2 regions of the Paenibacillus sp. J22FR83 genome follow, and region 1 is predicted to be linked to the other one. Evidence: predicted binding sites of a transcription regulator. Region 1 holds the regulator's gene; the other holds the start of a gene.
The links. The regulator LexA, encoded in region 1, represses DNA repair genes until DNA is damaged. The targets are predictions, from matches to a motif close to CGAACATATGTTCG.

Region 1 (7,942 bases):
CAGGCTCATTGCAAGACTTCGGCATCGGTTACGATGAAGTCGCGCTTTTAGAGGATGGATCGCCAGACTGGCAGGCGATCGCAGCAGCCATTCAGCCGAACACGAAGGTGATCGGCATCCAGCGTTCACGCGGCTACTCATGGCGCCCGTCGTTCACCGTCGAACAAATCGGCGAAATGGTCCGATTTGTCAAAGAGATCAACCCAGAGCTGATTGTCTTCGTGGACAATTGCTATGGCGAATTCACAGAGCCGCAGGAGCCGACGCAGGTAGGCGTCGATCTGATGGCCGGCTCGTTGATCAAGAACCCCGGCGGCGGCATCGCCCCTTCGGGTGGCTATATCGCCGGGCGGCGCGACCTCGTGGAGCTCGCCGCGTACAGATTAACCGCCCCCGGTATCGGGGGCGAGGTCGGTGCCATGCTCGGCGCGACGCGAGCGATGTTTCAAGGGCTATTCCTTGCCCCGCATTTGGTGGGGCAAGCGGTCAAGGGCTCGGTCTTCGCGGCAGCGATATTCGAAGACCTCGGTTTCGTCAGCTCCCCGCGCTGGGATGCGCCGCGAACGGACTTGATACAAGCGATCCGCTTCACGTCGGCGGAACATTTGATCACCTTCGTGCAGGGCATCCAGAAGGCGTCTGCTGTCGATTCACATGTCGTTCCCGAGCCTTGGGACATGCCTGGGTATGAGCATCCTGTTATCATGGCTGCAGGAACGTTCATTCAAGGAGGCAGCTTAGAACTATCCGCAGACGCGCCAATACGTGAACCTTTTATCGCTTATATGCAAGGCGGTTTGACCTACTCACATTGTAAGTTAGGTGTACTAACGGCCCTCCAACATATGGAAGATAAGGGATTGCTGTGAAAAATTAAACTGTAAACAAACCTAACACTCCTTGACACGTTTTTGTGAGAAAGGTACAATGAGAATGAGGTACTTACTGACCAGGAGTGATTAGTATGAGTGATGAAATACGTAGGAATATGGCGTTATTCCCCATAGGGATCGTCATGAAGCTGACAGATTTAACAGCACGACAAATTCGTTACTATGAACAACACGAATTAATCATCCCAGCTCGAACAGCTGGTAATCAAAGGCTCTATTCGTTTAATGACGTAGAACGTCTTCTTGAGATTAAAGATTTGATTGAAAAAGGTGTCAACATTGCGGGTATCAAACAAGTTCTAATTCCTGTGGATAAGGACTCTGAAGATGCAACGATTCTAAACGAGCACACGGAAGTGAAACGGAAAGAATTAACCGACTCTCAATTGCACAAAATGCTGAAGCAACAATTGATTGGCGGAGGGAAGCGCCCGGATCAGGTTTCATTGATTCAAGGTCAGTTGTCCCGATTTTACAAGTAAATTCGAATGCTTAAATCCCGTAACATTTGAGAGGAGAATGCACACGTGACCTATAATAATAACTATACTAAAGATGATATTCTTCGTATTGCCAAAGCTGAAAACGTTCGCTTTATCCGATTGCAATTCACAGACTTGATGGGAAGCATTAAAAACGTTGAAATTCCTTTAAGCCAACTTGAGAAAGCGCTTGATAATAAAATGATGTTCGATGGATCTTCTATCGAAGGGTATGTACGTATTGAAGAATCAGATATGTACCTATATCCTGATTTGGATACATGGGTTATTTTCCCATGGGTTACAGAAAGCAAAGTCGCTCGATTGATCTGCGATATCTATATGCCTGACGGAACGCCATTCGCTGGGGATCCGCGCGCTATTTTGAAAAATGCCTTGAAACAAGCAGAAGAAATGGGTTACACAGCAATGAACGTTGGACCTGAGCCAGAATTCTTCTTGTTCAAAACGGATGACAAAGGCAACCCGACAACTGAATTGAATGACCAAGGTGGTTACTTCGATTTGGCTCCGATGGATCTTGGGGAAAACTGTCGTCGTGATATTGTGTTAACGCTCGAAGAAATGGGCTTCGAAATTGAAGCGTCCCACCATGAAGTAGCGCCAGGTCAGCACGAAATCGATTTTAAATATGCGGATGCGATTAAAGCCGCTGACCAAATTCAAACGTTCAAACTTGTTGTTAAAACAGTAGCTAGACAGCATGGTTTGCATGCAACATTTATGCCGAAACCGTTGTTCGGAATGAATGGCTCTGGTATGCACTGTCACCAATCCTTGTTCAAAGGCGAAACGAATGTCTTCTACGAGGAAAGCGACAAATTAGGCTTGAGCACAGTTGCAAGACAATATATGGCTGGTGTTCTCCGTCATGCGCGTTCTTTCGCAGCAATTACGAACCCAACAGTTAACTCATACAAACGTCTAGTTCCTGGTTATGAAGCCCCTTGTTATGTAGCTTGGTCTGCTAGTAACCGTAGCCCAATGATTCGGATTCCTGCTTCCCGTGGACTTAGTACACGTGTTGAAGTTCGTAACCCGGATCCAGCGGCAAATCCTTACCTGGCACTTGCTGTTATGCTTGCAGCTGGTTTGGATGGCATTAAGAACAAAATGCAACTTCCTCCGCCAACAGATCGCAACATCTATGTGATGACGGAAGAAGAGCGTGAAGCAGAAGGCATTCCTAGCTTGCCTCTTAACTTGAAACAAGCGTTAGACGAGTTGCTTCGTGACGATGTTGTTTGCGACACACTTGGTGAGCATGCGCTAGCGCATTTCTATGAGTTAAAAGAAATTGAGTGGGATATGTACCGCACACAAGTTCACCAATGGGAAAGAGATCAATATCTATCCCTCTACTAGGATCATTGAAACCCTCGACGCTGAGCGTCGGGGGTTTTCATACAGTTAATTTTAACCATTTCACACGATTTGATCGGTAATGGCGAAAATAACTACATTTTTTCCATCTAAGTAGAGTTTTTGAAGAAAGTCAGTCCAAATACCTGTGTATTTTCCAGTTAATTCAAGTTTCTCATTAGTTTCTAGCCCCCAAATACACCATTTATCAACTTACCTTTCAGCAACTCAGCCCACCGGCAACTCAAAAACTTATCAACTAGCTTACCTTCCAAGCCCATCACCAAAATCCGAGCTACCAAAGCCCGATAGGGGAAAACTCATTCCCAAAATTTGACCAACATCCCTCGATAACACCTCTTGAGTAGTAGATTAGCTCAACGCAGACTCCTGTGCTCCATTCATTGCTAATCACTAATCGGGTATTGTATGATTAGAGGGACAGTTAGATACGTATCGCCCTTCAGACTCGCATAGCATGTACTGATGGGCTTTTTAATGCGAAGGAGTGTAATTGAACAATGGATAATTTAAATCGTCATTTAGAGAAGTATGCAGAGTTAGTCATTCGAATCGGTGTTAACTTAAATAAAGGTCAGGATTTGTTGGTGGAAGCACCCATTGAGACATTGGATTTAACAAGATTAATCGTGCAGAAAGCTTACGAGGCTGGAGCAAATTTTGTCCATGTGCATTGGCAGGATGATGTGGTAACTCGTAATAAATTTGACTATGCATCCGAGGATTCAATGGATTACTATCCAGAGTGGTATACGACGATGCTCGAACGTTTTGTTGAAAACGGAGGGGCTTTATTGAACATTAAAGTACCGAATCCGAATTTATACGATGGTATAGATGCCAGTTTAATTTCTCGAGCATCGAAAGCCGCTTCAACAGCAAGAAGCAAGTATCAGCAATATGTGCGAACAGGTGAGTTCAGTTGGTGTTTAATTAAAGCTCCTACGGAGGCTTGGGCTTCTATTGTGTATGGTGATCTGCCCGAGGAGCAGCGAGTTCCTGCGATGTGGGATGCTATTTTTAAAATTAACCGTGTCTATGAAGAAAATCCTATTGAGGCTTGGCAGTCACATTTGGATACGTTGAAAGCTATACATAGCTCGTTGAATGAAAGAAGTTATAAAGCATTGCGATACCGGGCTACAGGGACGGATTTACGCGTCGAGCTACCGGAAGGACATATTTGGCTAGGTGGGGATAATAAAAACTCGCGCGGTGTGCGTTACGTGGCCAACATGCCGACAGAAGAAGTGTTCACCATTCCTAACCGAACTGGTGTTAATGGTACAGTTGCAAGTACGATGCCATTAAATATCAACGGGGCTTTAGTGGACCGGTTCTCTTTTACGTTCGAAGCTGGAAAGGTAGTAGACTTTCAAGCAGAGGTGGGTTATGAGCACTTGGCACGTTTGTTGGATATGGATGAAGGCGCACGCTATTTAGGTGAGGTTGCACTCGTACCTTTTGATTCGCCGATTTCCAATTTGAATCGTATTTTCTACAACACAGGCATTGACGAGAATGCTTCATGCCACTTGGCATTGGGTAGTTGTTACCCAATTAACTTGAAGGATGGTACGAAGCTATCGAATGCAGAGTTAAAGGATCGCGGAGGGAATAGCTCATTAATTCATGTAGACTTCATGATCGGTTCTGCAGAGCTTGAAATCGATGGGGAACTGGCTGATGGTTCGATCGAACCAATCTTCCGTGCAGGGAACTGGGTATTGACGTTTTAAATGTAAAAAGCAAGGCTCTTAAGTGAAATTCACTTGGAGAGCCTTGCTTTTTTTGTGATATCTGCCGAACTTACATATCCCGGAACAATCCAATTACTCGTCCAAGAATCGTTACATTCTTCAAAAGAATAGGTTGTAAAGCGGAGTTCTCTGGTTGAAGGCGGATATGATCCTTCTCCTTGTAGAAACGCTTAACAGTAGCTTCATCATCTTCCGTCATCGCGACAACGATATCACCGTTATTCGCGGTTTGTTGTTGTTTAACGATCACATAGTCACCATTATGAATACCAGCTTCAATCATACTGTCTCCCATAATGCTCAGCATGAACACGTTGTTGTCACCGACCATACTTGTAGGAAGAGGGAAGTAATCTTCGATATTCTCAGTGGCTGTAATAGGAACACCAGCTGTTACTTTACCAACAAGGGGAACACGAGCGACGGACACTGCGAATTGAGATTCGGCGCCATCAAGCCCTAGAATTTCAATTGCACGCGGTTTGGTAGGATCTCGACGAATCATGCCTTTTTTCTCAAGACGTTCCAAATGGCCATGTACGGTAGAACTGGAGGCAAGTCCAACAGCTTCGCCGATTTCTCGAACGGAAGGCGGATACCCCTTATCTTTCACTTCGCTCTTAATGAATTCCATGATTGCTAGTTGACGCTGCGAAATTTTACTCATAAGATATCACTCCAATACTGGTAATCATTACCCAAAGTATAACATAGAACCCGAGTTCGTACAAACATAAGTTCGAGAAATGGTTGACTCAAACATGTGTTCGTGTTATTCTAAAAACAGAACAAATGTTTGGGGGATGATTTTATGTATATGGCTTATTCACAATCTAATGGAAGAACAACACTTCAAGGTACTGCTCATGCATCCAAAAGGATGACGATTAAACAGGTATATGCGAAGCTACTACTTCGTTTCTTAGTGATAGCAGTAATTCTTGGAACTGTGTTTTCATTCGGTGCGATCGTACAAGCCTATGCTGGTGAAGGCTCAGTAACAGTGTCAACACCGATCACTTCCGCACAAGCAGTAGCCAAAGCTACGCAACACGAGAAGGTTGTTATTCAGAGTGGTGATACGCTTTGGGGGATTGCAGAAGCTCACAAAAAGAAAAGTGAGAACACACGTTCTTACGTTGAGAAATTGAGATCATTTAATCACTTATCGAACAGTTCCTTGCAAGAAGGACAAGTTATATTACTACCATAATGAGCTATTAATAGTTCATGCTATAGATGATTGTTCGAGGCATAGCCACCTGTTGCTATGTCTCTTTGCGTTGTTTCCTTGACATTCCTAATCGGTGATGGCAAAGTAGTAATCATATGAAATTTTGACTGGGAGGATTACAATGAGTGACAGCATGGATAAGACAATTGAGCGAATCAATGAACTAGCTCGGAAGGCGAAGACCGTTGGCCTAACTGACGCAGAGATTGATGAGCGAAATGAGCTAAGGAAAATCTATATTAACGCATTCAGGGGTAACCTGAAAGTTCAATTAGATTCCATTAAGTTTACTGACGAAGAGAAATAACCTTACTACAATAGATACTACATTCAAAGGGGAAATGAATGATGACGTTGAAAGCTGTTCTGTTTGATTTGGATGATACACTGTTATGGGATGATCGTAGTGTGGAGGAGGCTTTTGCTGCAACATGTGCAGAGGCGGCGAAGCATGTGAATGGCTTGAACCCAGAGGAATTAGAAGCATCTGTTCGTAAAGAAGCTAGGAGTTTATATGAATCATACGAGCCGTTCCCATTTACCAAAATGATTGGGATTAACCCTTTTGAAGGACTATGGGCTAACTTCACGCAAGGCGAAGATGAGAACTTCCGTAAATTAGAGAAATTGGCTCCTGGCTACCGAACAGAATCTTGGACTAGAGGACTTGCGGGATTAGGAATTGAAGATCGTGAGTTAGGGTACAAGCTTGGGGAATTATTTGCTGCCGAACGTCGCAGTCGTCCTTATGTATATGAAGAAACCTTCCGAGTATTAGATGCGTTGAAAGGGAAATACAAACTTCTTCTTTTAACCAATGGTTCACCTGACTTGCAAAAAGAGAAATTAGCAGGAGTGCCTGAGATTGCATCCTATTTTGATCATATCGTGATTTCTGGTGAATTTGGGCAAGGGAAGCCAGCTGCCGCCATTTTCCGTTATGCTTTGGGTCTTCTAGAAATTAGTGAAGAAGAGGGCATTATGATTGGGGACAAGCTGACTACAGACATTTTAGGATCTGGAAGTATTGGCATGCGCAACATTTGGATTAATCATCACGGACTTAAGAGTGGCGATGAAATTGTACCTGCTTATGAGGTATCACGTCTTCAGGATATTTTACCGATCATCGATAAAGGTTAATTTCAATAGAAATAAAGCCCAACAGCTGCTTAAGACGCAATGGTCTAAAGTGCTATTGGGCTTTCTTGTTTGCATGAACGCTGGATTAAGCTTTAATAAAGTCAGGATCATCAATATTGTAAGCAACCCAGCCATCTTTTTCGATGAAAAGGCGAACAGCGACGATTTCACGATTTTCCATCAAGGTGAAGAAATGGTTCGTGTTTTCTGGAACGGAAATCACATCACCTGGCTCAAGTTCTACATCGAAATAGCCTAGCTCTTCGGACTTGATGATGAATATCCCTTTACCAGAAACGATAGCGCGAATTTCATCTTCGGTATGCGTGTGCACTTGTTCGAATTTCTTCAATAATTCTTCAATATTCGGAGTTACGTCAGATAGGGAGATAACATCCCAAATTTCATACCCGCGTCGTGCAGCTAGATCTTTAATTTCAGCTTCATAAGTGGAAATGATTTCTGCTTTCTCGTCATCGCTAAGGATGAATTTCTCACGAAGTGCTGCAGGAAGCTTGTTCGCATCCCAATGTTCGTATACGACTTCTTGACTATCTAAGAAGGCTTTAACTTCTGCTTCGCCTTCGATGCGCTCATTGGTGTTACGAATTCTAATTTGTGCCATGTGATATCCCTCTTTCATAAATAAATATATACATATTATAGTGGATATCAAGCTAACTGTCGATGGAAGGAAATAAATTTTTCCGATAAATCCAATAGGAATTAATGATAATTCAAAATCTTTTCATAGAAGCCGTATTCTGTTACACTAAATCTTAACATAATTTGTCGTTTTTTATGATTCTGCGTTAGGAAAAGTTGAGAGGGAGTCTAGTCATGAAGAAACCACCGATTCAAGAACAGCTTAAGAAGAAGATTATGATCCTAGATGGTGCCATGGGTACGATGATTCAGCAAGAGGATTTGACTGCTGAGGATTTCGGTAGCGATGACCTAGACGGATGTAATGAAATTCTATGTGTTACACGCCCAGATGTTATTCAAAAAATTCATGAAGCTTAT
Region 2 (7,942 bases), on a different contig from region 1:
TAACTCAAAAGTACGGCTGTTCCCTTTCAACAATTAACAGGAAACAAATTATGTTTCAAGGTATGATCAATGGAAAGCGGATCGTTGTCTGCACACCATCCTCCAAGCTTCACCCGAACGGTAAGGGTTGGTTTGACCTCACAATAAAACAAGTAGAACTTCTGGATGAGGCGGACATCGCGGTTTTAGCTGTTCGACTAGAAGGTAGCAACATCTATTACGTAGACTTTAAGGAGCTACGTAAGATGATTACTCTCGACCTTCAGGTAGTAAACCCAAACGAAGGCGAACATTGGAAGTTCCATATATGGGGTAATTACATTCGGGTTCTTGGTGGTCCGAATAAGTTCACGGTTGTGCCGGAACAAGCCAATTATATAACGTCATGAGGTATAGGATCTGGTGATATCCGATGAAAATGACCACAGAACTTTATAAGCTAAAGGTTTATGTTTTAGCAGGGGAAGAGTACACAGTTCTTGGAACATATATAAACGCCAACACCAAGATCACCTTCAGACATAACAAATGTAACTCCGAAATTTCGATGAGACCGTACATGTTCATCAATGGAACGAGATGCAGAAAATGTTTTATTGAAAGCAGGAGAAGGACTCAGGATCAATTTGAGAGCGAAGTTAGGAATCTCGTTGCTGATGAGTATCGAGTTATCGGCAATTATGTCGCTAATGGGACTAAAATAGAGATGCAGCATAATAAGTGTGGACATAACTATATGGTCACTCCTGCCCACTTCCTAGATGGGACTCGCTGTCCTCAATGTTTTGGAGCACAAAAGAAGTCCGATAAACAGTTCAAGCTGCAAGTATACGATCTAGTTGGTGATGAGTACACTTTCCTTGGGGTGTATACGGGAGCTAAGTCCAAAATACCCGTTTTGCACAAGTCATGCGGTAAAGAGTATACCGTTTTACCTAATGACTTTATTAAAGGTAACAGATGTCCTTATTGTTACGGTAATATAAGAAAAACCACCGAAGAGTTCAAACAGTCAATCAAGGATAAATATGGTGACGAGTATATCATCCTCGGAGAGTACAAGAACAATCGAACCAAGATCGAGCTAAGACATACTGTTTGCGATCATGAATACAGTGCTTCTCCCGATAATCTCATAGCGGGGTATGGATGCCCGAGGTGTGCTGGCAATATCCAATGGACAACAGAGGATTTCAAAAAATATATCTTCGAGCAAGAGGGTTCTGAGTATGAGGTGCTTGGCGAGTATGTCACTTCAAAGACCAAAATAATGATGCGTCATGTGACTTGCGATTTTAAGTTCAAGACTTCGTTAGATGAGTTCAGGAATGGTAATAGATGTCCTTATTGCAGAGAATCTAAGGGTGAGAAGCGAATAACTAATTTCCTAACCCAACAGCAGCTTAGCTTCATTCGTCAGTATAGATTCGATGATTGCCGTTACAAAAAACCCTTACCTTTCGATTTTGCAGTATTTAATGGAGACACTCTGCTTTGTCTTATCGAGTATCACGGTAGGCAGCATTACGAAATGGTCAAAGCATTTGGTGGAACATCGGGACATGAGGAACGGCGTAGGAATGATTCGATTAAGACTGACTATTGTACATCCAGGGGTATACCCTTGATCGTAGTCCCTTACTTGGAGCTTTCCAATTTAGAGGAATATTTAGAAAAACACTTAGCCGCGCTGACAAACAATAATGCTGAGATGGAGAATAGTCGATGAAGTTTGCAGTAATTCCCACAAAAGATGATCCTGTTGTAAATCCGTGGTTACATAAGATAGGTAAGGAACGAGCGGAGAAATGGTTGAAGGATAATGGTGCTGAAACGACTAAAGATAATAATAAGCAAACCCAAAAGCAATCCCATTTCGTACACGGTGATAACGGTGAATCAATTAAGATTACCGTCCGTTGGCATCGTGAAGGTAAGGACAACCCAAGAACCTCGGTTCCAAACGTCCCTGCTGTCCTAGAGCTTCCATCTAAAGTAAGTCATACTTTAGTAGTTCGAACATACTTCGATCATGAGGGGTTCAATACTGATTTTTGCTACTTTACGTTTATTCCGAGAGCTTTCGCTACAACAACGCAAGATGTAACTTATTTAAACAAGAAGAAGGATTTCATCTATGAGTTGATTCCAGTAAAGCAGCTGGACACCTTCCCTTACAACAATTACAGCAACAACAAGTTGCCCGAAGATACGGTAAAAGAGATGGAGGAAATGGCTAACGGGGTAAACTCCCTGCCATTATCATCAACCGAAAAGGATCAAATGATTAAAGCTAGAATCGGTCAGGGTAAATTCAAGCGAGACCTACTGGATCTAAGCAAGAAGTGCCGTATGTGCAGCGTTTCGGATGAGCGCTTTCTGACTGGTAGCCACATCAAACCTTGGAGTAAGTGCATAGAGAAGCCAGAGGAACGGGTTGATCCCAATAACGGTTTCCTGCTTTGTCCAAATCACGATTCCTTATTCGATAAGGGGTATATCTCATTCCAGGATTCAGGCGAGATCATCATTTCGCCTTTGCTCGATCTCTTAACGATAATGTCATTGAACATTAGGGACACTGATATCATCACGGTCAACGAGAAGAATCTGCCGTACCTGAACTGGCATCGAACTCGTCACAAGGATAAGCTTAATTAAGTTCTAGGCGATCTCTACCCGAAATAGTTCATTGTATCAGTTATTTTTATAATAAATTAGGGGATATTATATTTTTGGTAAACATGAAATCATATCAGTTTAAGGAGTTCGGAGTATGACACCAAATAAACCAGTCACCAGGGATGTTGCTTTGAAAAGTGGCAATCAGTGTGCATTCCCAAATTGTGATGAACCTATTTACGATGAAGAAGACCAAATTTATATCGGTGAATTAGCACATATCGAAGCAGATAGTCCAGGTGGACCTAGATATAATTCAAATCAAAGCGATAAAGAACGTCATGGTGTAGCTAATCTTATGTTTATGTGCTCAAAACACCACAAAAAAATAGACAAAAAGGCTTCTCAATACCCTGTTAAAGACTTGATTAAAATGAAGAAAAATCACGAGGACAGCATCAAGACGAAACTTAGTAAACAACTTGTTGATAAAATTGTGCAAGGTGCTCAGGATTACCTAAGAGAAAATGAAGATGAGATTGACTTGTCTTCAGCAGAAGAATTTATCAAATGGCTGAAGGATGATCTCGAACTCTCAGAAGATGAAGTACAACAAGAATTGGAGACCATCTCACACTGTTTAGAGAGCATTGCCGTTTTTAAGGAAGATATTCAAAGCTTTATTTATAATATATTGGTTCATGGGGACAGTAGTGGTTCTTCGTTAAATGTAGCTACAGAAAGATCAAAAAATATCGATGACGAAAGAATTTATGCAATTGTAAAGTTTTTAATGGAAAATAAGATTATCGATGATATTAATATGTATGATTTGATGGAAACGGTGCGGGATTTAGAGAACGACATTAGTTACAAAATAGCAAAGGGTATATGGGTGTTGAACGGTCGATATAGTTCATTGAATTCCTTAGTTGATTTTCTAGGGGTTAAGGATAAGAAAGAAGATGCTAAGAAGGATCTCAAGAAAATTCTATTTAAAAGAGATATCTCGCCTTTGCAATAGAAACAGCCATAACATGATTTTGGTAGCATTAATCATCTTGCGGTTCCAGATCATATCCAATATAATTTAATTAATAATCGAACGTTAGTTCTTGTATTGGGGGTATAAATAATGGGACATAAGCTTGCAGGTAACGGAATGTGGGAAACACGCTTCATCTTGCCCGAGCATCGAAATAGCATCATCCAAAATTATAAAGAGCAAAACCGCCGCGAGAAGCCGACCTTAGCCACAGATGAGATTCAAACCATTGCAGCTGCTGTCGCTCAATCCTACCGCCAAGAAGCAGAAGCGACATTTGAAGTATTTGATCCGTTCGAGAATAGGGAGATCCGCGGTATCGTAACGAGGGTAGATCAACAGCTACGCCAGTTCCGAGTTGGAGAGTGTGAGTGGATCAAGTTTAGCGAGGTTTTGAAAGCAACATGCCATGATAACCATTATATTGACTAAGTTTTTGCCTTCTGGGGGTTCGCCCTTGGAAGGCATTCTTGCTTTTTAGAACCGTATTGCGAAGGAGGGAGTCGTTAGTATGCTTGAGCTAACCACAAACCTGAAAGCTTACTACAAGTACCCGAACAGCTGGATCATAATGCAGATTACTGGTCTTGACGTGTACTTGAATCTATAAGGTTATGTCCTTGCCATGCGCCGCGTCTAGAGCACGGCGCTTTTAAGATTTTTACAAAATTACATCATCAAGGAGCGATCAGCACTACCAAGTTCTTGTTTTGTTTATTTCCATCTTACTCGTGAAAGACCTTTCTAGGTCAATCTCTAACTTGTTGGCAAGTTCGCAGATATTCCAAACAATATCGTACATTTCAAGCCCAAGGCGTTCTTTTATTTCCTCAATGTCTTTGTGATCTGGATGATAAGAAATATGCAACAATTCTCGAACCATTTCACCTACTTCAGTAACAAGAAAGAGACTTCTTTGTTCTATTGTGGACTTATCAAATCCTCTGGAGATACTAAGCTCGTTAACGTGTTTTTGCATTTCAGTTATTTTCATTAATGCCTATCCATCCCTTTATTATGTATTCGTGTTAGGGTGCTCCCTATCAATTATAGAACCAAGTTATCGTTTTTCCAAGGTGTCATTAGTTTTTAATGGAAATCGGATCATACGTTTGCATAGCGTGTTATACTAGAACTTAGTGTTTAAAATAAGCAGTCAGAGGTGTTTTATGTCTCAATTACTTGAAACTCTAGATAAAGAGCGATTAGCAGTAAATCCTTTATTAAAACGTAAATCCGAACTCGGTCAATTTTTGACTCCATCGAGTGTCGCAAAATTTATGGCTTCTCTTTTCGATAGGACCAAACTGTCAAATGCAAACATTCTTGACCCAGGAGCAGGTATCGGAGCATTAACGAGTGCTGTCTTAGAACGTCTTACTTCGGAACAGATAAGCGATCATGCTGAGGTTACTGTTGTTGAGATTGATGAGGTATTAAGAGAGCGGCTCCAAAACACATTAGGTCTATTTGATGACAAGCTATCTTTGAAAAGTGAAGTAATATCTGAGGACTTTATAGAATGGGCTACGACCACTTTAATGAATGAAGATAGCTTACTTGCAGGGACAAAAATTCGCTTCACCCATGCTATTCTGAATCCGCCTTATAAAAAAATTATGAGTTCATCTCGTCATCGTAAGATCCTACGTGGCGTTGGTATAGAGACGGTTAATCTTTATTCTGCTTTTGTCGGACTTGCCATTCAGCTTACGGAGGAAAATGGTCAGATCGTGGCAATCATTCCTAGAAGCTTCTGTAACGGACCTTATTTTCGCCCATTTCGTCAACTACTCCTTGAAAAAACAGCAATAAAGCATATGCATTTGTTTGATTCGAGGGACAAGGCTTTTAAAGATGATGAAGTACTTCAAGAGAACGTGATTCTTTTGCTTGAACGTGGAGGAAAGCAATCTAACGTAACAATTTCAACTTCAAAAGACGATAGCTTTATCGATTATTCAACAAACTCATATCCGTTCGAGAAAATTGTGCAACCTTTGGATTCAGAGATGTTCATTCATATCCCAACGTCAAATGAACCAAGCTTTATTGAAAGGTATCCATCAGTTCACTATTCATTAAGTGAGATTGGCGTGGAGGTTTCAACTGGACCTGTTGTAGATTTTCGAGTTAAGGGTCATTTGCGTGAAATGCCAGAAGAAGGAACAGTTCCTTTGTTCTATCCCAATCACTTTGTAGGGACAACAGTCGAATATCCAAAAGTTATGAAGAAACCCAACGCAGTTTTTGTAGATGACACTATGAAAAAATGGCTCTATCCGAATGGATACTACACTGTTGTAAAGAGATTCTCGTCAAAAGAGGAAAAACGCCGTATTGTCGCGGGAGTACTAACGCCCTCCAGTGTTGATTATTCTGAGGTGGGGTTCGAAAACGGACTTAACGTGCTTCACTTCAAAAAACAGGGAATATCCGCAGAGTTAGCATTTGGTTTATATGCATATTTAAACTCAACTGAAGTTGATAAGTACTTTCGAGTATTTAACGGACACACGCAGGTCAACGCAACAGATCTTCGGACTATGAAATATCCTAGCAGAGAGGTTCTTGAATATTTTGGTAGATGGGTTATGTCCAACTCTGATACAATAGGTCAAGAAGAACTAGACCGAAAGTTGGAGGAGATTTTGTGACCGAAGGAACTCACCCCAATCTTGAGGGAGCTTTGGAAATACTTAAAGCTCTCGATTTACCAAGAGCTCAAATAAATGAACGATCCGCACTTTGCCTTCTTGCAATATTAAACTTAACTGCTGATAAGACATGGTCAAAAGCGGGAAATCCGCTTATCGGTATAACACCGATGATGGAGTTTAGTCGCATAAATTATGGGAAAGAGTATGCCCCAAACACTCGAGAAACATTTAGACGTCAAACGATGCACCAGTTCATTGAAGCTGGGATTTCATTATACAACCCTGATAACCCAACACGAGCTGTAAATAGTCCTAAGGCTGTTTATCAGATCGAGCCAGAGGCTTTGGAGCTCATAAAATTATATGATACTCCACGTTGGAAATCAGCGTTAGAAGCATATCTTTCAACAAGACAATCTCTTGTAGAGCGGTATGCCAAAGAAAGGGATCAAAATAGAATCCCAGTTCAAGTTGCCCCAGGCAAACAGATCATGCTTAGCCAAGGTGAACACAGTGAGTTAATAAAGGCAATTATCGAGGATTTTGCTGAAAGGTTTGTCCCAGGAGGTATTTTAATATTTGCTGGCGATACTGGTGGAAAATACTTCGATGAGGAATTATTAAGTCAACTTGGTGTTTCCGTTGACTCACATGGAAAAATGCCAGATGTAGTTATTTATTATCCTAAGAAGAATTGGTTGCTATTGATTGAGTCAGTAACAAGCCACGGACCAGTGGACGGAAAACGGCATGATGAATTAGCACGGCTTTTCAGAGATTCTACTGCGGGTATCGTGTATGTTACTGCTTTCCCAAGTCGCTCTGTTATGGGTAAATATCTAAGTGTTATTGCATGGGAAACTGAGGTTTGGGTAGCAGATGCTCCTTCTCATCTCATACATTTCAATGGTGATCGGTTTTTGGGACCACATTAATTGATCCATTTTATAAAAAGCACCTATTCTATGAAGCATGACTTTCTTCTCGGTCTGCCTATAGAAAAGGTGCTTTTTATGTTGTGTAAAAGCACCAGTAAAAAGACCACTTGAAATAATTCGATACTTGAGCTAAAGTCAACAACCAACCGTTAATTCAATGGGGGGTAATCTATGGTCTGTCAAAACTGTAATAGTAGTAATGACGTAACTAATTTTCTTAAAGGAACAGAAAAAATGGTGCTCTGTGCCGATTGCCGCCTTAAGCTATTAGCCCCACATATTCAGGCTTCCGAAAGCCGGTGGAGTAATAATGCATGCCTGGGATATGCGATATTGGGCGCTCAACGGCTTGGATTTAGCCAGAGCCATTAACGGCGAGTTCGACCTGACTAGTCTTGAAGAAGCAACAGTCGTATACGAGTTATCGCCGTATTGAGGAGGGTCTAATTATGAGCCGCGAGCATTGTGAGCATTCCATTCAGCAGTATGTTCAGCATTCCTTGACCTGTTCGGACTGCATGCAGTCGGGTCTGGAACAGCAGTTGAAGGATAACGACTTTCCTGCATCATTTACTGAGGTTTACCTTAACTCCGAGTTAGGTTTCTCGGTAATAAGTATCAACAACCACGTAGACAAAGTATCTTTCTTCCGCAGCTTCGACGGCAACTCTGATTAC

Region 2: the regulator LexA is predicted to act here: its motif matches at 3,725-3,738, upstream of AC58PV_RS24200 (YolD-like family protein).

The regions. Positions count from the first base shown of each region.
Region 1 covers NZ_JCAUAM010000004.1:31,119-39,060, forward strand. The annotation lists gene AC58PV_RS08525 (methionine gamma-lyase family protein) at 1-869, shown strand, start outside; gene AC58PV_RS08530 (MerR family transcriptional regulator) at 965-1,375, shown strand; gene glnA (type I glutamate--ammonia ligase) at 1,421-2,761, shown strand; gene AC58PV_RS08540 (aminopeptidase) at 3,280-4,518, shown strand; gene lexA (transcriptional repressor LexA) at 4,589-5,206, opposite strand; gene AC58PV_RS08550 (LysM peptidoglycan-binding domain-containing protein) at 5,351-5,752, shown strand; gene AC58PV_RS08555 (DUF896 domain-containing protein) at 5,895-6,080, shown strand; gene AC58PV_RS08560 (HAD family hydrolase) at 6,122-6,916, shown strand; gene AC58PV_RS08565 (1,2-dihydroxy-3-keto-5-methylthiopentene dioxygenase) at 7,002-7,541, opposite strand; gene metH (methionine synthase) at 7,757-7,942, shown strand, end outside.
Region 2 covers NZ_JCAUAM010000014.1:58,832-66,773, reverse strand. The annotation lists gene AC58PV_RS24220 (hypothetical protein) at 1-389, shown strand, start outside; gene AC58PV_RS24215 (PDDEXK family nuclease) at 413-1,729, shown strand; gene AC58PV_RS24210 (HNH endonuclease) at 1,726-2,661, shown strand; gene AC58PV_RS24205 (hypothetical protein) at 2,777-3,646, shown strand; gene AC58PV_RS24200 (YolD-like family protein) at 3,758-4,099, shown strand; gene AC58PV_RS24195 (MazG nucleotide pyrophosphohydrolase domain-containing protein) at 4,362-4,661, opposite strand; gene AC58PV_RS24190 (SAM-dependent methyltransferase) at 4,837-6,324, shown strand; gene AC58PV_RS24185 (BsuBI/PstI family type II restriction endonuclease) at 6,321-7,262, shown strand; gene AC58PV_RS24180 (hypothetical protein) at 7,576-7,701, shown strand; gene AC58PV_RS24175 (hypothetical protein) at 7,715-7,942, shown strand, end outside.